One region of the Paenibacillus sp. JJ1722 genome, then DNA from elsewhere that is predicted to be linked to it. Evidence: riboswitches for the same ligand, from Rfam matches in the RefSeq annotation. Region 1 holds a riboswitch; each other region holds the start of a gene.
What was found. Region 1 has a riboswitch for cobalamin ahead of ACM1ND_RS26320 (ABC transporter substrate-binding protein). Riboswitches for the same ligand answer to the same signal wherever they lie in the genome.

Region 1 (5,226 bases):
GATTCATTTTTGAATCATCAGGTAGATACAGCATTAGCATTGGAGATTGGTAAGGAGTTTGCACGCCTTTTCGGCAGTGCTCCGATCACCAAGGTGCTTACAATTGAAGCTAGTGGTATTCAATTTGCTATGGCTACTGCTATTGCCTTGGGGGTCCCTTTCATTTATGCGAAGAAAAAGAAAGCAATCACGCTGAATGAGCAGGTATACTTCGCAGAGGTTCATTCGTTCACTCGGCAGGAAACCTATCAGGTGAGTATTTCCCAAAAATATCTCCATGCCAGCGACCATGTGCTGATCGTAGATGATTTTTTGGCTACTGGCGCAGCATTGGTCGGACTTACGGATATTGTTAAGGAAGCAGGAGCGGAGTTGGCCGGGGTTGGCTGTGTGATTGAGAAGAGCTTCCAGGAAGGTCGTGGACTGTTGGAGCAAAGAGGCATTGCCGTACGTTCTCTTGCGCGTATCGCTTCCATGGCACCAGGCGAGGTTCATTTTATAGAGGAAGCTGGCGTGGTGATTCCTCCCGTTAAGGAGAATGTGGGATGTTAAGTAAACAAAAGTTATTCGCGCTGGGCTTCCAGCATGTCATGGCGATGTACGCTGGAGCAATTGCTGTACCTCTAATTGTAGGGGGAGCATTGCACCTGACACCAGCCCAGATGGCTTATTTGGTGGCTGCCGATCTGTTCACTTGCGGGATTGCTACGTTATTACAGATTATGGGCACACGCTTTTTCGGTAGTAGACTGCCTGTCATTTTAGGCTGTACGTTTACGGCAGTAGGGCCCATCATCGCGATTGCTTCGACCTCAAATTTAGCGACAGCGTATGGTGCAATTATTTTGTCTGGTATATTTGTGGTGTTAGCAGCACCGTTGTATGGCAAGCTGCTACGCTTTTTCCCCACGGTGGTTACAGGTTCGGTCGTTACGATTATCGGTCTATCCCTTATTCCGGTGGCGATGAACAATGTAGCAGGGGGCCAGGGCAGTTCGGACTTTGGACAGCCACGTAATTTACTGTTGGCGTTAGTCACACTACTGGTTATTCTGCTTGTGAATCGGTTGGCAAAAGGCTTTTTGCGCTCGATTTCCGTGCTTATTGGTTTGTTCGCGGGCACAGTGGTTGCTTATGGAATGGGAATGGTGCATTTTGCTCCCGTGGCGGAGGCCTCATGGGTGAGTGTTGCACAGCCGTTTTATTTTGGTAAGCCAGAGTTTAGCATTATGGCAGTTTGTACGATGATTATCGTCAATATTGTCAGCATGGTCGAGTCAACGGGCGTTTATCTGGCAGTAGGCAAAGCGATTGATCAGAAGGTGGAGCAGAAGCAGATCGTCAATGGTCTGCGTTCCGAAGGACTTGCGATTATGCTTGGGGGTATTTTTAACGCGTTTCCTTATACAGCTTTCTCGCAAAATGTTGGTTTGATTTCACTCACGCGCGTCAAATCGCGAAACGTTATTTTTGCTGCGGGCGGTATCATGGTTGTTCTTGGTTTGCTTCCTAAGCTGGCTGCCTTAACGACAGTGATTCCTAACGCTGTGCTGGGCGGGGCGATGATCGTCATGTTCGGCTCGGTCGCTGCATCAGGCATGTCTATTTTGTCAGAAGTGGATCTACGGAAAGAAAGCAATCTGCTGATCGCAGCATGCAGCATTGCCGTGGGCCTAGGCTCTGCCGTTCTGCCGCAAATGTTCGACCAGCTGCCGAGCTTTGCTAAAATGCTGTTGCAAAATGGCATCGTTTCGGGTTCGATTACAGCGATTGTCTTGAACATCGTTTTGACAAGAAAACAGGGCGAACCGGTCAAAAGCGTGACGGTTCAGGAGGTTCCACAGAAGGTTTGATGATTAGGAATAAATAAACCCTTGCCGTCTGGGGACATATAGATATTGACCCTGTCCGACTGTGCAGTGGCGCTAAAGTTAACTCTTAAGTTGATTTATTTACTAGAGGAATTTGCTAGAGTAGTGGGCGAGGTCGTGGTATAATTTACCTTATGGATTTTGAATAGTGGTGGATGTTTTCGGACTACGGTGCAGCTTCCCGAAAGGGGGTGAAGCCGATGGTTACACTTGTGTCGTGCTACGATGTGGTGCGTTGGATGGTTACGTTACTAAGCCTGGTGTTTAGTATTCGTAAACTTTATCGCTGGCTACGTCGAAAATTTCGGAACAAGCGAAAACCCACCGCGTAATTAGGTTGGCCCCTAACGGTGGGTTTCGTTTGCATTAACATTTAGTTATGCAGCGCGCCGTGGTGGTGATCCACAGCCTTTCAAGTCCTAAGAGTCTTTGCCGTTGGCGCGGCGAAGACTCTTTTTAGTATACGGACACGATGATTATCTATATACCTAATTTTAGCACGTTCATTTCGTGCACGCAATGAATAGACATCACCTTCATTCTCGCCACATCGTTCAAATTTAAATTATTGTGCAGCATTTATTGACAAGCCTGTGACAACAAAATAAGATCGTAATGGAAAGAAATAAAGGAAGAAAACAGGTGTGAGCCGGACGACTCTATGTACGAGGTTTTGTTGAGACCATGTAGATGGTTGTTGAGCGTGTTCACTTAAAAGGGAAGTTCGGTAGATTCCGACACGGACCCGCCACTGTATACAGGCATCAGCAGGATACTGCTGGAGCTTTCAGAACAGCCACTGGAACTGTGAAGAACCGGGAAGGCCTGAAAGATGCGCCTGGAGTCAGGAGACCTGCCTGTTTTGACATCACTGTCAGACCCACGGGATGCTGGGGAGGTGGTTAGGCGTGCTGCATACGGAATGTCTGAAACCGATCCGATCCCTTCTATGTTTTTGGAGTTGGCTTCGAGGTGAGTTTTGACATTTTATAATGAAAGCATTTCTGACTGCTGATCAAGTGGTCCGGAATGCTTTTTTCGCGTTTTGCGTTAGGTTTATATGATTTTACAAGATAGAGGGGGATTCATTGAATGATTAGCAATCGTAGCAGGCGTTCATGGTTGATATGTACAGGGGTGATGCTGTTGCTGGCAGTTATGGCTCTTTCGGGATGTGCCAGCAATAAGACGTCGGATAGCTCCGGCAAGGGTGAAAACGCGTCAGCACAACAAACAGCGACAGATAAAAAGCTGGTAATGGCGTATACATGGAAACCGTCAGGCGTTGACCCGCACGGAGATAATAGCTGGGATGTGATGCGATCCGGTGCAGGTGAGACACTGGTACGTTTGAATGAAAAGCTGGAGCCTGTGGCTTGGCTGGCAAAGGAGTGGAAGCAGGATAGTCCTACAGTTTGGACGTTCAGCTTGCAGGATAAAGTCACTTTTCATGATGGAAAGAGTATGGATGCAGCAGGTGTAAAAGCGTCTTTGCTGCGCTCTATCGAGAAAAGCCATCTGGCGAAGGATTTACTGAATGTGAAGTCCATTGATGTAAGCGGCCCGCTGGCTTTGAAAATCACGACAAACCAGCCGAACGCGGCGCTGGTGTCCAATCTAGCTGATCCATCGACAATTGTACTGGATGTGGCATCGATGAAAGATGAGCAGAGTTACCCAGCGATGACAGGCGCCTTTAAAATCAAAGCGTTCAACAAGGACCAATCGTTGGTCGTAGAGCGTTATGACGGATATTGGGGCGAGAAGGCACGACTGGCTGAAGCGACGATGAAGTTCATTACGGACGGGAATTCGCGTCTGATGGCGCTGCAATCCGGCGAGGTGGACGTAGCGACGGATATTCCGGTTGATAATGCAGAGGTACTGAAAAAGAATGACAAGCTACAAGTGCTGTCGGCTCCCTCCTTGCGCACCCATATGATCGTGTACAATATGGAATCGCCAGTATTCAAGGATGCGGCGAACCGTAAGGTGGTGGACAGCCTGATTCCACGCACATCGATTGTGAGCGCCGTCATGAGGGGCTTCGGTACGGAAGCAAGCAGCCCATTCCCGAGCATTCTTCCCTTTGGTAAAGTTGAGCGTAAAGCGCTGGGGGGAACGGCAGAGCAGCTGTTGACGAAGGATGGCTGGCAGAAGGACGCCCAAGGGACATGGACTAAGCAAGGCAAGCCGTTCGAGGTTACGCTGCTGACTTTCCCTCAGCGTCCGGAGCTCTCTGTTATGGCTGAGGTCATCCAAAGCCAATTGCTGAAAGAGGGAATCCAGGTCAAGATTCGCAAGGTGGAAAATATCGACGAGGCGTTGACCAAAAACGATTGGGATTTTGCAATGTACAGCATGCTTACTGCTCATACAGGAGAGCCGCAATATTTTATGGACATGTTTTATTCTTCGAAAAGCGAAGCCAATGTAAGCCGGTATAGTTCCAAACCGCTAGAGAGTATTCTTAACAGCTTGAAGCTGGCGAAGGATACAGCGCAGCGTAATGCTGTGACACTACAAGCGCTGGATATCATCAATGCGGATTTGCCACAGTCGTTCATTGTGCATCCTGATAATGTGTTTGGTGTGAAAAAAGGGGTGGAGGGTTTTACACCCCATCCGATCGAGTATTACTACATTACAGCGCAATCTGATATTACGGAATAACGAGCTGCGTATCCTATGATTCGTTTTATACTGGAACGTGTGGCGCAGCTGCTCATCATTGTATTCGTTGTATCCACGCTGACTTTTGTACTGATGCGGCTCGCTCCTGGTGACCCTGCTACTATTTTGCTCACCGCGCATAATGTCCCTGCCTCTGAGGAGGCGTTGACGACGCTACGGCAGGAACTGGGCTTAAACGAGCCGCTTCATATTCAATATGTGAACTGGCTGCGAGATGTGTTCACGGGGCATTGGGGCACCTCGTATGTATCCAAGGAATCCGTGCTAGCCGAACTATGGAACAGACTGCCTGCTACTGTGGAGCTAGCTGCTGCGGGCTTTGCCGTCATGACGGTGCTTACGCTGGGGCTGGGACTGGCTGCCTCGCTAAAAATCAGCGGCCCACTGGATCGTCTGGGCAGGCTGTTTGCCCTGCTGGGATCGTCGATTCCCTCTTTTTGGCTTGGTTTTCTGTTGATCTATCTATTCTCCGTTCGCTTGGGCTGGCTCCCATCCATGGGAAGGGAGGACTGGACACATCTAGTGCTCCCAGCGCTGACTCTTGGCGCAGGTTTGGGAGCGGTGCAAGCCCGTGTACTGCGCGCTCAAATGCTGGAGCTGGGTGACCGGAATTTTGTGAAAGCAGCGAAGGCTCGAGGCTTTTCACGTATGCATATCCTGT
Region 2 (5,226 bases), 260 kb from region 1:
TTCATCCACTGCTCCCGTGCGTCCGCTTTCCTTGGTGACCATCACGGTCGTGCCATAGTGCTTGTACAATGCTTCATTCATCTCGCGGGAAAAGGGTCCCTGCATGGCAATAATATTCTTTTGCTCCATGCCCAGTTCGCTGCATTTCTCCATATTGTCCAAGCGCGGCAGCATGCGTGCAACCAGACGAATCTCCGGGTCTCCGAGTAAATGCTTGGTGAACGTGCCGAGCGTCTTACTGCCTGTCGTAAGCATTACAGAGCCTTTGAGTTGCTTCGCTTCTAATGCGGCCTCTTCATAGGAAGACACGATGTGGAGCAACGGATGATTGTCATATACCAGTCCCGTTCGCTCGTAGCGAATATAAGGAACTCCGGATACGCGAGCGGCTGTCATCGCATTCGCATGTGCTTCTTCTGCAAAAGGATGACTGGCATCAACGACGGCCAGTATTCCCTGCTCCCGAATCATTGCAGCCATTTCATCGGCTGTCATTCGGCCTGTACGTACGTCTAGTCCCACTTCGGACAAGCTGGCTGCCGCGCTTTCGGTTACGACCGAGGTCAATACGTTGAAGCCATTGTCACGGATTTGCAGCGCCAATTCCCGAGCGTCGCTCGTTCCGCATAGCATGAATATCATGAGCCCTTCACCTGCCCGCTTCCGTTCACTACAGATGGCGTATGTGAATGCTCGTGATGGTGATCATGGTCATCATGGCTGTGAGCATGGACATGCTCATGAGTGTGATCGTGGCTGTGTGTATGGTGATCATGATGATCGTGCTCATGTGCATGATGATGATGTTCATGGTCGTGCTCATGCTCATGATGGTGATCATGATCGTGATGGTGATCGTGGTGATGATGGTGGTGCTCCTGCGCCTCCAGACGGAACTGGCAGTTATCACAATTGGCTGTAACCTTGCCAAACAAGCCTTCCTTAGCTCGCTCCAGCACCAGTTCAATCAATTGGGGATGGAAACCAAAATATCCGCCCATCTCCACTTGTAATGTAGGGTGAGCCTCGGCAAATTCCTGGGTCATTTCTCCGATGCGCTTAATCAGCACACCCGTGAACAGAAAATAGGGAAGCACGATAATCTTTTTGGCCCCCAATCGTACACAACGCTCCAATCCATCGGGAAAAGAAGGCTGCGTCACACCGATAAAGCTGCTCTCTACCCACGTATAAGAAAGCTGCTCCCACAGCATACGGGTGATTTTGAAAAAGTCACTGTTCGCATCTGGATCGCTACTTCCGCGTCCTAACACAAGTACCGCCGTTTCTTCGTCGGATACCTCGGGAAATGCCTCTACAGCGCTATTCATTCCCGCTGGAATCGCAACCGGACGGGCCTCTTTCAAGCGGCTTTGCAGAATGCTGACGATTTTCTCGTGAACGCCAATCGGGCGTCCGTATACAAATTCCACCTGCGGATATTTTGCTTTTGCCCGGTCAATAGCCATCGGAATATCAATTTTGGCATGTACCGCTGCGAACAAGATAATCGGAATAAGAACGACACGCGTCGCCCCTTTCTCCACACATGTTTGCATCCCTTCAGCAATGCTGGGACGTGCCAACTCCAAGAAACAGGTTTCCACGCACATATCCGGTACCCGGTCTGCCACTGCCTGTGCAAATTCCAGCAGCTCCTGGTTCCCCTCCGGGTCCCGACTTCCATGTCCAACCAACAATATTGCATCCACTGCTGTTTTTTCCTCCTCTTTAATAGGGATAACCTGCATGACGCCCTATTTTATATATATGCTTGTATCCAGTTCATCAGGCCTTCATTCCATTAATCACCACAAACCGCATTCACTTCTACCGTTGCTGGTGCATCTTCATGCCGGAAACCCGCAACGACACCTACACGTTTAAAAAATTTATGAAAACGCTCATTCGGATGCCCTTTTTCCTTATATTCAGCAATGACGTTCTCCACGATATCAGTAATCTGATCACCCGGAATTCCTTCCGCTACAGGCTGAGCAGCATGAGCATTGCGGCCGAATTTTTTGCCGCCGAGGAAGAGATCGTATCCTCCCTTGCGATAGACGATTCCGATATCCTCCAGCACCGCTCCATAGCAAGCCATACCGCATCCGTTCAATGCAATACTCGTTTCCTTGGGTGCCTGTAATCCGCCAAGTACAACCTGTAGATGCTCAGCCACAGGTACAGCGTCATCCTTCTCCATATTACAGAAGTCGCACGCCTTCACCTTAAACACATCGCCAATCGGCATGACAATGAATCGTTCATCCCGCAGCCGTCCGACCAGTTCCTCGGGGTCTGCACACGGCACGCGCAGCACGATCTGATGATCTGGCGTGTATTCCAGCTCGCCGTCATCACCCGCTACCTCGGCGAGCAGCGCCATCTGACGAGCGGTGAACTTCTTGTTTCCCACACCCGGGGAAACGCCCACCTCAAACAGCGCAGGCTTGCCAAAGCCGCCTGTCGCCATTCCAGCCGTAGCCCCCGCTCCGGCCACCGCTGACGTTCCGGCGGTGCTCTCGGCGGTAGGCGCTTGCCCGCTCCAGCGAGCGTTGGCTGCGCCAGGCAGCTTGCCGCCGACAGCGAGGCGGCTTAGTGCCTCTGCCGCCAGCGATGCTGGGGCTGCGCCGGTTTGCACAGCATTCGTTGCCTGCACGGCAGCCATCGCTTGCGGGCGTGCCTGCGTCGCAACCGCAGCGCCGCTCGCGGAGGGTCCAGCGGGCGTAGTCGGGGCTGCGCTTGCCTGCGGTGTATCCTCTTGTGCGCCCAGCGACCACGGCTCCGCTTCCGTGCGGAGACGCTGGTGCGGCTTGAGTGCCTGCTCGGTCGCATCTAATGTGTATTTGCGCTGATATCCGCGCGGAGTCACGATCAAGCCGTCATACACTGTCGTCGAGGAATTGCCGATGATTACAGTCGTCAGCATCCCAATGTCATGGTTCAGCATATCTTCCAGCGTCGTTACAATAACTTGCTGACGTTCACGATAAGCACTTTTCACCAACCCGACTGGAGTTTGCGGATCGCGGTAACGCAGCAAAATGGACTGCGTCTCCACAATCTGGCGGGTACGCCGACCACTGCGCGGGTTGTATAATGCAATCACAAAATCGGCCGAAGCCGCTGCTTCTACGCGCTTCACAATCGTTTCCCATGGGGTCAGATGATCACTCAGACTGATCGTGCACGCATCATGCATAACTGGCGCCCCCAACAGTGATGCACAGGACTGAATAGCCGAGATCCCCGGTACGACTTCTACCTCAACCCCGTCCTCGCGTCGCCAGCCTTTTTGCATCAGCACCTCATACACCAGCCCTGCCATACCATAGACTCCCGCATCTCCACTGGAAATGACAGCTACCTTCTTGCCCATCTCTGCTTGGCGAACCGCCTCCTGTGCACGGCTCACTTCCTCTGTCATTCCTGTGCGTACAATCTCCTGTCCGTTCAACAACGGACGGATCAAATCAACGTAGGTATTGTAGCCGATAATGACCTCACTTTCGGCCAGCGCATCCAGCGCCCGTTTTGTGATATGTTCCATATCTCCTGGTCCAAATCCAATCACCAGCAATTTTCCTAATGGGCTCATCGTGCTCCTCCTATTCATCCTTTTCAGGGCAGCTATGCTATCTATTTCAATGATTTATGCACATCGTGTAACTCGAAAAAACCCCATCCTGCCCGGATGGGGTTTCTATGTACGCATCTCTCATCAGACGAACAAACAGCGTAAGAAGACACTATTTGTCTTCCTCCAGCCTGCCGTTGTTTTCCATCTGACTGTTTACGCTTCAAACGCTGCTGCACGTTCAAATCCACGCAAACCTCTAGCCAACATGGAAAAAGCAACGTGTGCCTGATTTCCTGATTTCGTACACCCATCCTCTCCGCGAAGGTTAACGGTGCATACAGATCAAGGTAGGTCTCCTGGCTTGGCATCAACGGATTCTTTCGTCTTCCCCGTTTTTCACGAGTGACCATTTTAAAAAATCCTCTTCCTTACAGTGGCGGGACCGCTCGGGATTTGCACCCGATTCCCTGTTACCCTTTGCTCAACCGCAAAGGCACCTTGTCTGTCCGCTATTTGATTATGGGTCTTATCATAACCTTGCCTCAATCAGTTGTGCAAGCACGAAAAACGCTTTATTTCAAGTTCTCTGCTTTATTTTTTAACATATGTAGCAATTCGTCCGGGTCCGCAGAGATACTTAATAACGCTGGATGCTCAGCCCCGGTAAACCCTTCTTGCACGCTATGACGCACCATTTCTACTAACGGGTCAAAATATCCATTCACATTCAGCAGCCCAATCGGCTTGCGATGAATCCCGATTTGCGCCCAGCACAATACCTCGAATAGCTCCTCGAAGGTTCCCAAGCCACCCGGAAGGGCGATAAACGCATCGGCCATCTCGCTCATTGCCGCTTTACGCTCATGCATGCTTGCTACCTCAATAAATTCGGTAACTCCCCGATGAATGATCTCTGCATCAAATAACAGGGTGGGCATAATGCCAGTGACCTGACCGTCACCCGCCAGCATTCCATCCGCCACCTCTCCCATCAGCCCCCTGCTAGAGCCACCATAGATCAGACGGATATGATGGCGAGCCATGGCTTCCCCCAGCTTGCCTGCAGCCTCAACATATACCGATGAATGTCCAGGTCTGGACCCGGCAAATACGCAAATAGAATTCATTAACGTCTCAGCTCCTGTCCTAAGTATCATGCATCGAAACTTATTCATTATATTAGATAAACATTTTCGCTATAACAAAAATCTTTGTCGATGCATGTCCAACAAAAAAAGATAAAGACCTCGTAGGCCCTTATCTTTATTTTACTCTGTATCCCAAAATATAAGTTCATTTTTTAGCATACTGCATTTATAATTTCTATCTCATTTCAATGACCATTCACGATCTTCAGACCACAGCCATGCACCGAATCGTTATGTTCAAAATATTTGCCCAGCTCCACCATCATCGCGCCCATGCGCTCTTCGGTTGGAAACACGACTCGATCAATCCCTTCTTCCACAATGGACTGTGCAGTCACCTTCCCTACGGATACAGCAATCACATCCTCACGAAAAGCTTCCAGTAACTCCTCGATTCGATTTTGCTCTCTGGCATATTGGGCCAAAAATCGGATTTGCGGACCACTTGTAAACGTAACAGCATCAACATTACGATGGATAACATCCTCCAGTAAC
Region 3 (5,226 bases), 230 kb from region 1:
TAACCCAGAACAAATCTGATGGCAGTACGCGCAGAGCACGCTGGATCATGCTTAGCATTTCAGATACATCGGGGATGCGCGGACTGTGGATATCGTACACGCCCAGACCGATGCCCTTGTCGTATACCTGATCTTCAAAGCTGACAATCAGTTCTCCGTGACTTCGCGAAGTTTCAATAGATATGACGTCGGCATCCATATCGGAGATGGACTGAATCATATGCTGAAATTCGGAATAGCACATGTGCGTATGGATTTGGGTCGCAGGTTCAACGGTGGCCGTGGTCACAAGGAAGGCTTGAACCGCCCAGTCCAGATAGGCTTGCTGTTGTTCTTTTTTCAGTGGAAGCCCTTCACGAATTGCAGGCTCATCGACCTGAATCATGCCGATGCCCGCTTGTTCCAGTGCCTCTACCTCTGCCCGTAATGCCAGAGCCAACTGTAAAGCAACTTGACTACGAGGAATATCGTTACGTTCAAAAGACCAGTTCAAAATGGTCACAGGGCCTGTAAGCATTCCCTTAACAGGCTTGGAAGTTAACGATTGGGCGAATGCCGTTTCTTCCACGGTCATGGGCTGATCGAAGGAAACGTCTCCGTATATAATCGGCGGTTTAACACAGCGGGAGCCGTAGGACTGCACCCATCCGTTTTGCGTAAAAGCAAAGCCGTTCAGCTTTTCGCCAAAAAATTCAACCATATCGGTCCGCTCAAATTCTCCATGAACAAGCACGTCAATGCCAATGTCCTCTTGAATATCAATCCATTCCTTAATTTGCTGTTGGATGAACGCCCGGTATTGCTCGGCTGACCATTCTCCTTTGCGATAGTGCAGGCGGGCCTTGCGGATCTCGGCGGTTTGCGGGAAGCTACCAATGGTCGTCGTAGGCAGTGGAGGCAACTTCAGCTTATTTTGCTGAATCTCACGACGCTCGGCGAAAGGAACGCTGCGTGACAGAGGCTCTTTTGCCAACAGGTCGGCCAGATCGGCAGCTGTCTGTACGCGTGCCGCTGAACTGTTGAAACGGGCTACCGCATCCGCACTTTGCTCAAGCTTGGCGAGTGCGGAAGGATCGTGTTTGCCAAGTGCAGCCGTCAGGACGGCGATTTCCTCCAGCTTTTCATCGGCAAAGGCCAGCGCTTGCACCAGCTCCTTGTCCAGCTTGTGCTCTGCCTCCAGACTGACTGGCACATGCAGCAGACTGCATGATGGCTGTACGATAAGCTGTGCGGCAGTGGTTTGTTCTGCTAACTGACCCAGCAGGGCAGCCACAGCGTTCAGGTCGCTTCGCCATATATTGCGCCCGTCAATAACCCCAGCGCCCAGCGTTTTTCCTTTAGGGAAGCCATGCTGCAATATATGCTGAAGATTTTCGCCATCATCATACACAAAATCAAGACCCAATCCCTGTACCGGAAGTGCGGACAGACGCTCATAATGGTCCAGGCTGCCAAAGTAGGTTTGCAGCATTATATTCAAGGAGGGCGCAGCTTGAGTCAAAGCTTCATAGACTTCCTGAATAATGTCCAAATCCTCTGCCGGGAATGAGGTGGTTAGGACAGGTTCATCGATTTGGACCCACTGAACGCCTTCTGCCGCTAGTTCAGACAGGATACGGGTGTACAGTGGCAGGAAGCTTCGTACGATGGTGGCCAAATCCTTACGATCATAGCCTTTGGATAAGGTAACGAATGAATAGGGGCCGATGAGGACCGGTTTCCCATCAATGCCTAGTTCTTGTTTTGCTTCACGATAAGCCTGTAAGGGTTTATTTTCAGTGAACACCGGGACTGCGTTTGCCAATTCAGGAACGATGTAGTGATAATTGGTATTCATCCATTTGGTCATTTCACTGGCGGTTGCTCCCTTCTGTCCACGAGCGATCCCAAAATACACGGACAGAGGAACCGGACCTGCGGGACGATGGTTGAACCGTTCGGGTACCAGACCGAACATTACAGATGTATCCAGCATGTGATCGTAATAGGAGAAGTCTCCGACAGGAATGCGATCAATCCCCTTGTCACGCTGCTTGCTCAGATGCTCCAACCGTAATCTTTTCATCTCCGTCTGCAGTTCGCTTTCGTTAATGCTGCCGTTCCAGAAGCGTTCCAGTGCTTTCTTCCATTCCCGGTTTTCGCCGATACGCGGATATCCCAGATTACTGCTAATCAAGCCGGACAATTCAGGCCATTCAATAATGGACATGTACTTTTCCTCCTAGTGGGTAGCTGTTTTATTTTTACGTACCAAAAAAGGCATTCTTCCCCCAGAGTTAAAAATAAGTAGGGGAAAGAATGCCTCCGTGATTAAAAAATCAAAAATACGGCGACTGCTCTTAACACCTCCCTATCTTCCGTAGGTACTTGCGATGTTGTTAAAATAGGCAGGTCTCCTGACTTACGGATCATGACTCTCAGCATTCCTTCCCGGTCTGTGGACCAGTGGATATATGAACAGCTGAAAGTTCCCCGTTTACAGTGGCGGGACCGTGCCGGATTTGCACCGGCTTCCCTTTTAAGCCTGATCTGAATAGAACAGACACCTATCTCCAAGCTATGCGGTTAAGGTATGACGAATAATTATGCACTCGTATACTTGTTCACCATCATAAGTGAAACTTACAGGATGCGCAATAGAAACTCCAATGGAAACAGTTAGCTATATGAAAAAAAGACAAGCCTTACCCATGATGGGGACTTGTCTTAGATATATAGCATCTTGCCGGGTAAACTTCGCGTTAAGCCAATGAAACGGTATAGCCTGCCTGAATACTGGCTTTTACATCTACCAGACGCTGGTTGCGACTGCCCCGGAAGGGAAGGGTCAGGTCCTTTTGCTGTTCTACAAAACGACCATCCACAATCACATCGCACAAAAGCGCTAGCTCCTGTCGCTCCTGATCTGTGAGTAAATCTTCATAGACAAAGCCAGTATAAGCCCACACGGTTCGGTCGGGACAGGCCTCGCGGAAGTCACGCACAAATTGCGAGCATTCTGCTGCTGAGAAAAACGGATCTCCCCCGCAGAGAGTCAGTCCGTCCAACAACGGATTATCCATGATGTCACGAATGACTTCCTGTTGTCGTTGGGGTGTAAATGGCTCACCTGCACGGAAGCTCCACGACGCTGGATTAAAGCATCCGGGACAGGCATGACGGCAACCGCTAATAAACACGACAGTGCGCAGGCCGTATCCTTCGTTCAGAGATTCCGGAATGTAGCCACACAAATTCACTTATGTTTCACCCGGTCTCGAACTTCTGCCTGTTTTGCAGCATTAAAGCGAACGGTATAATCTCCTGTCAGATATCCGGTTACCCGACGTAAGCGCTGAAAGTGTGTATGCTCCTCATCTGTGCCGCATTGGGGGCAGCTTGTCCCGATAATCCCTTCATAACCACATTCCGTACAACGATCCACCGGGTGGTTGATAGAGAAATAGCCGATGTTCTGATGCAGCGCGTACTGAACAATTTTAAGAAACGCATCCGGGTTATTCCGCGCGTTACCATCCAGCTCGATGTATGAAATCGCACCAGCGTTGCAGAGGTTATGGAACGGAGCTTCCAAGCTGATTTTACGAGCAGCCGGGAGCGTATAATACACGGGAATATGAAAAGAATTCGTGTAATATTCTCGATCATTTACCTCAGGGATAATCCCGAAATCACGTTGATCCAGCAATGTGAACTTGCCCGACAGACCTTCGGCAGGCGTAGCGAACAATGTAATATTTAAATTGTGATATTCACTCATTCGATCGCAATACACGCGCATGGAAGTGATGATTCGCTGTGCCTCGCGGTATACGAAATCATCCTCCCCGTGGTGTTTCCCGTATAGTGCCTTCATGCACTCAGCCAGCCCGATGAACCCGATCGAAAGCGTACCGTGCTTTAGTACGCTTCCCACCTTATCATCTGGCGCCAGTTGTTCTCCACCTTCCCATACCCCTTCGCGCATCATAAAGTCCGAGGCTTTGGCCGGTTGGCTGGTCTGGATTTGATAGCGATGGATTAGGCCATCCACCGCAATGCGCATAACTTCTTCCAGTCTCGCATCAAAGCGATCACGGTCAGGTGTCAGGCGTTTGCCTGTGCAAATACCATACTCAATGCCAAGCCGCACCAGATTAATGGTATTGAAGGAGAGATTTCCCTTGCCACTCTGCCGGTTTCTACCGAAACGGTCAGAAATGGTGCGGGTACGGCAACCCATTGTCGCTATAATGGTATCCGGGTCATCAGCACGGTAAAAAGGCAAGTTGAAGGTGGCATCCACATTCACAAAATTGGGATACATCCGTCTGCTAGAGCATTCTACTGCCCGTAAGAACAAATCATAATTGATGTCGCCTTCTGCCTGGTTGATTCCCTCTTTGCATTGGAAAATATGCTGCGGAAAAATAGGAGTTTCCCCGCTGCCCAAGCCGCGAATAGTGGCCTCCAGCAGCGATTGAGTAACAAGCCGTCCTTCAGCAGACGTGCACATTCCGTAATTCAGTGAAGTGAATGGAATCTGTCCACCCGCCCGACTGCTCATGGTGTTCAGGTTATGAATGAGCGATTCAGCAGCCTGCCGGGTTTCCGTTTCCGTTTCTTCGCGTGCGAATGCGTATGAACGAGGGCAGACTTCTTGCAAATGGGGATTGGCCATATGTAGTTCGTCGTCAGACAGATGGGATTCTATCTCTTCCTCGAACAACCGAAGTCCTTTCCGCAGATGTTTGCGGAAGGACCGGGCAACGTATGGGGCAAGGTCCCAATCTATTTTGTTGGCGGAGACACCTCCGAATTGGCTGTTTTGCTGAGATTGGAAAATAATGGCGACCAGTGCCATAGCGGACATAATCGTTTGCGGTGTGCGCACAGAGCCGTTGCCTGTATTGAAGCCGTCTCGCAGTAAACGACCAAAAGGGATAAAGATACAATTCGTAGTTCCGAGCGCATATTGGTCCAAATCGTGAACATATACATATCCGTGGTCAATCGCGTTCGTCAGTTCAGGCGGAAGTACCCGCAGGCGCGCATACCATTTGGCATACTCGGACCCAAGCTTGCTCATTTTGCCGCTGAACGATTCTCCATTCAAATTTGCATTCTCCCGCAGCATGTCCAGATCTTGTGCCCCAATGACCCGCTCGCCGATGTCGTATAATTGATGTTCCTCCAGCACCTTCATCGTAAAACCCTCCATATAGTAAAATATATATATTTTTCACA

Region 2: it holds a riboswitch for cobalamin, as region 1 does, so the genes downstream of both, cobJ (precorrin-3B C(17)-methyltransferase) here and ACM1ND_RS26320 (ABC transporter substrate-binding protein) in region 1, are expected to answer to the same signal.
Region 3: it holds a riboswitch for cobalamin, as region 1 does, so the genes downstream of both, metE (5-methyltetrahydropteroyltriglutamate--homocysteine S-methyltransferase) here and ACM1ND_RS26320 (ABC transporter substrate-binding protein) in region 1, are expected to answer to the same signal.

Annotation. Positions count from the first base shown of each region.
Region 1 is NZ_CP182500.1:5,914,170-5,919,395, reverse strand. It holds gene ACM1ND_RS26330 (xanthine phosphoribosyltransferase) at 1-552, shown strand, start outside; gene ACM1ND_RS26325 (nucleobase:cation symporter-2 family protein) at 546-1,853, shown strand; cobalamin riboswitch at 2,543-2,747, shown strand; gene ACM1ND_RS26320 (ABC transporter substrate-binding protein) at 2,964-4,544, shown strand; gene nikB (nickel ABC transporter permease) at 4,560-5,226, shown strand, end outside.
Region 2 is NZ_CP182500.1:5,656,178-5,661,403, forward strand. It holds gene cobK (precorrin-6A reductase) at 1-642, opposite strand, end outside; gene ACM1ND_RS25155 (sirohydrochlorin chelatase) at 639-1,712, opposite strand; gene cobJ (precorrin-3B C(17)-methyltransferase) at 1,805-3,601, opposite strand; cobalamin riboswitch at 3,912-4,099, opposite strand; gene ACM1ND_RS25165 (TIGR00730 family Rossman fold protein) at 4,156-4,710, opposite strand; gene ACM1ND_RS25170 (uroporphyrinogen-III synthase) at 4,917-5,226, opposite strand, start outside.
Region 3 is NZ_CP182500.1:5,685,525-5,690,750, reverse strand. It holds gene metE (5-methyltetrahydropteroyltriglutamate--homocysteine S-methyltransferase) at 1-2,209, opposite strand, end outside; cobalamin riboswitch at 2,369-2,565, opposite strand; gene nrdG (anaerobic ribonucleoside-triphosphate reductase activating protein) at 2,742-3,239, opposite strand; gene ACM1ND_RS25285 (anaerobic ribonucleoside triphosphate reductase) at 3,236-5,185, opposite strand.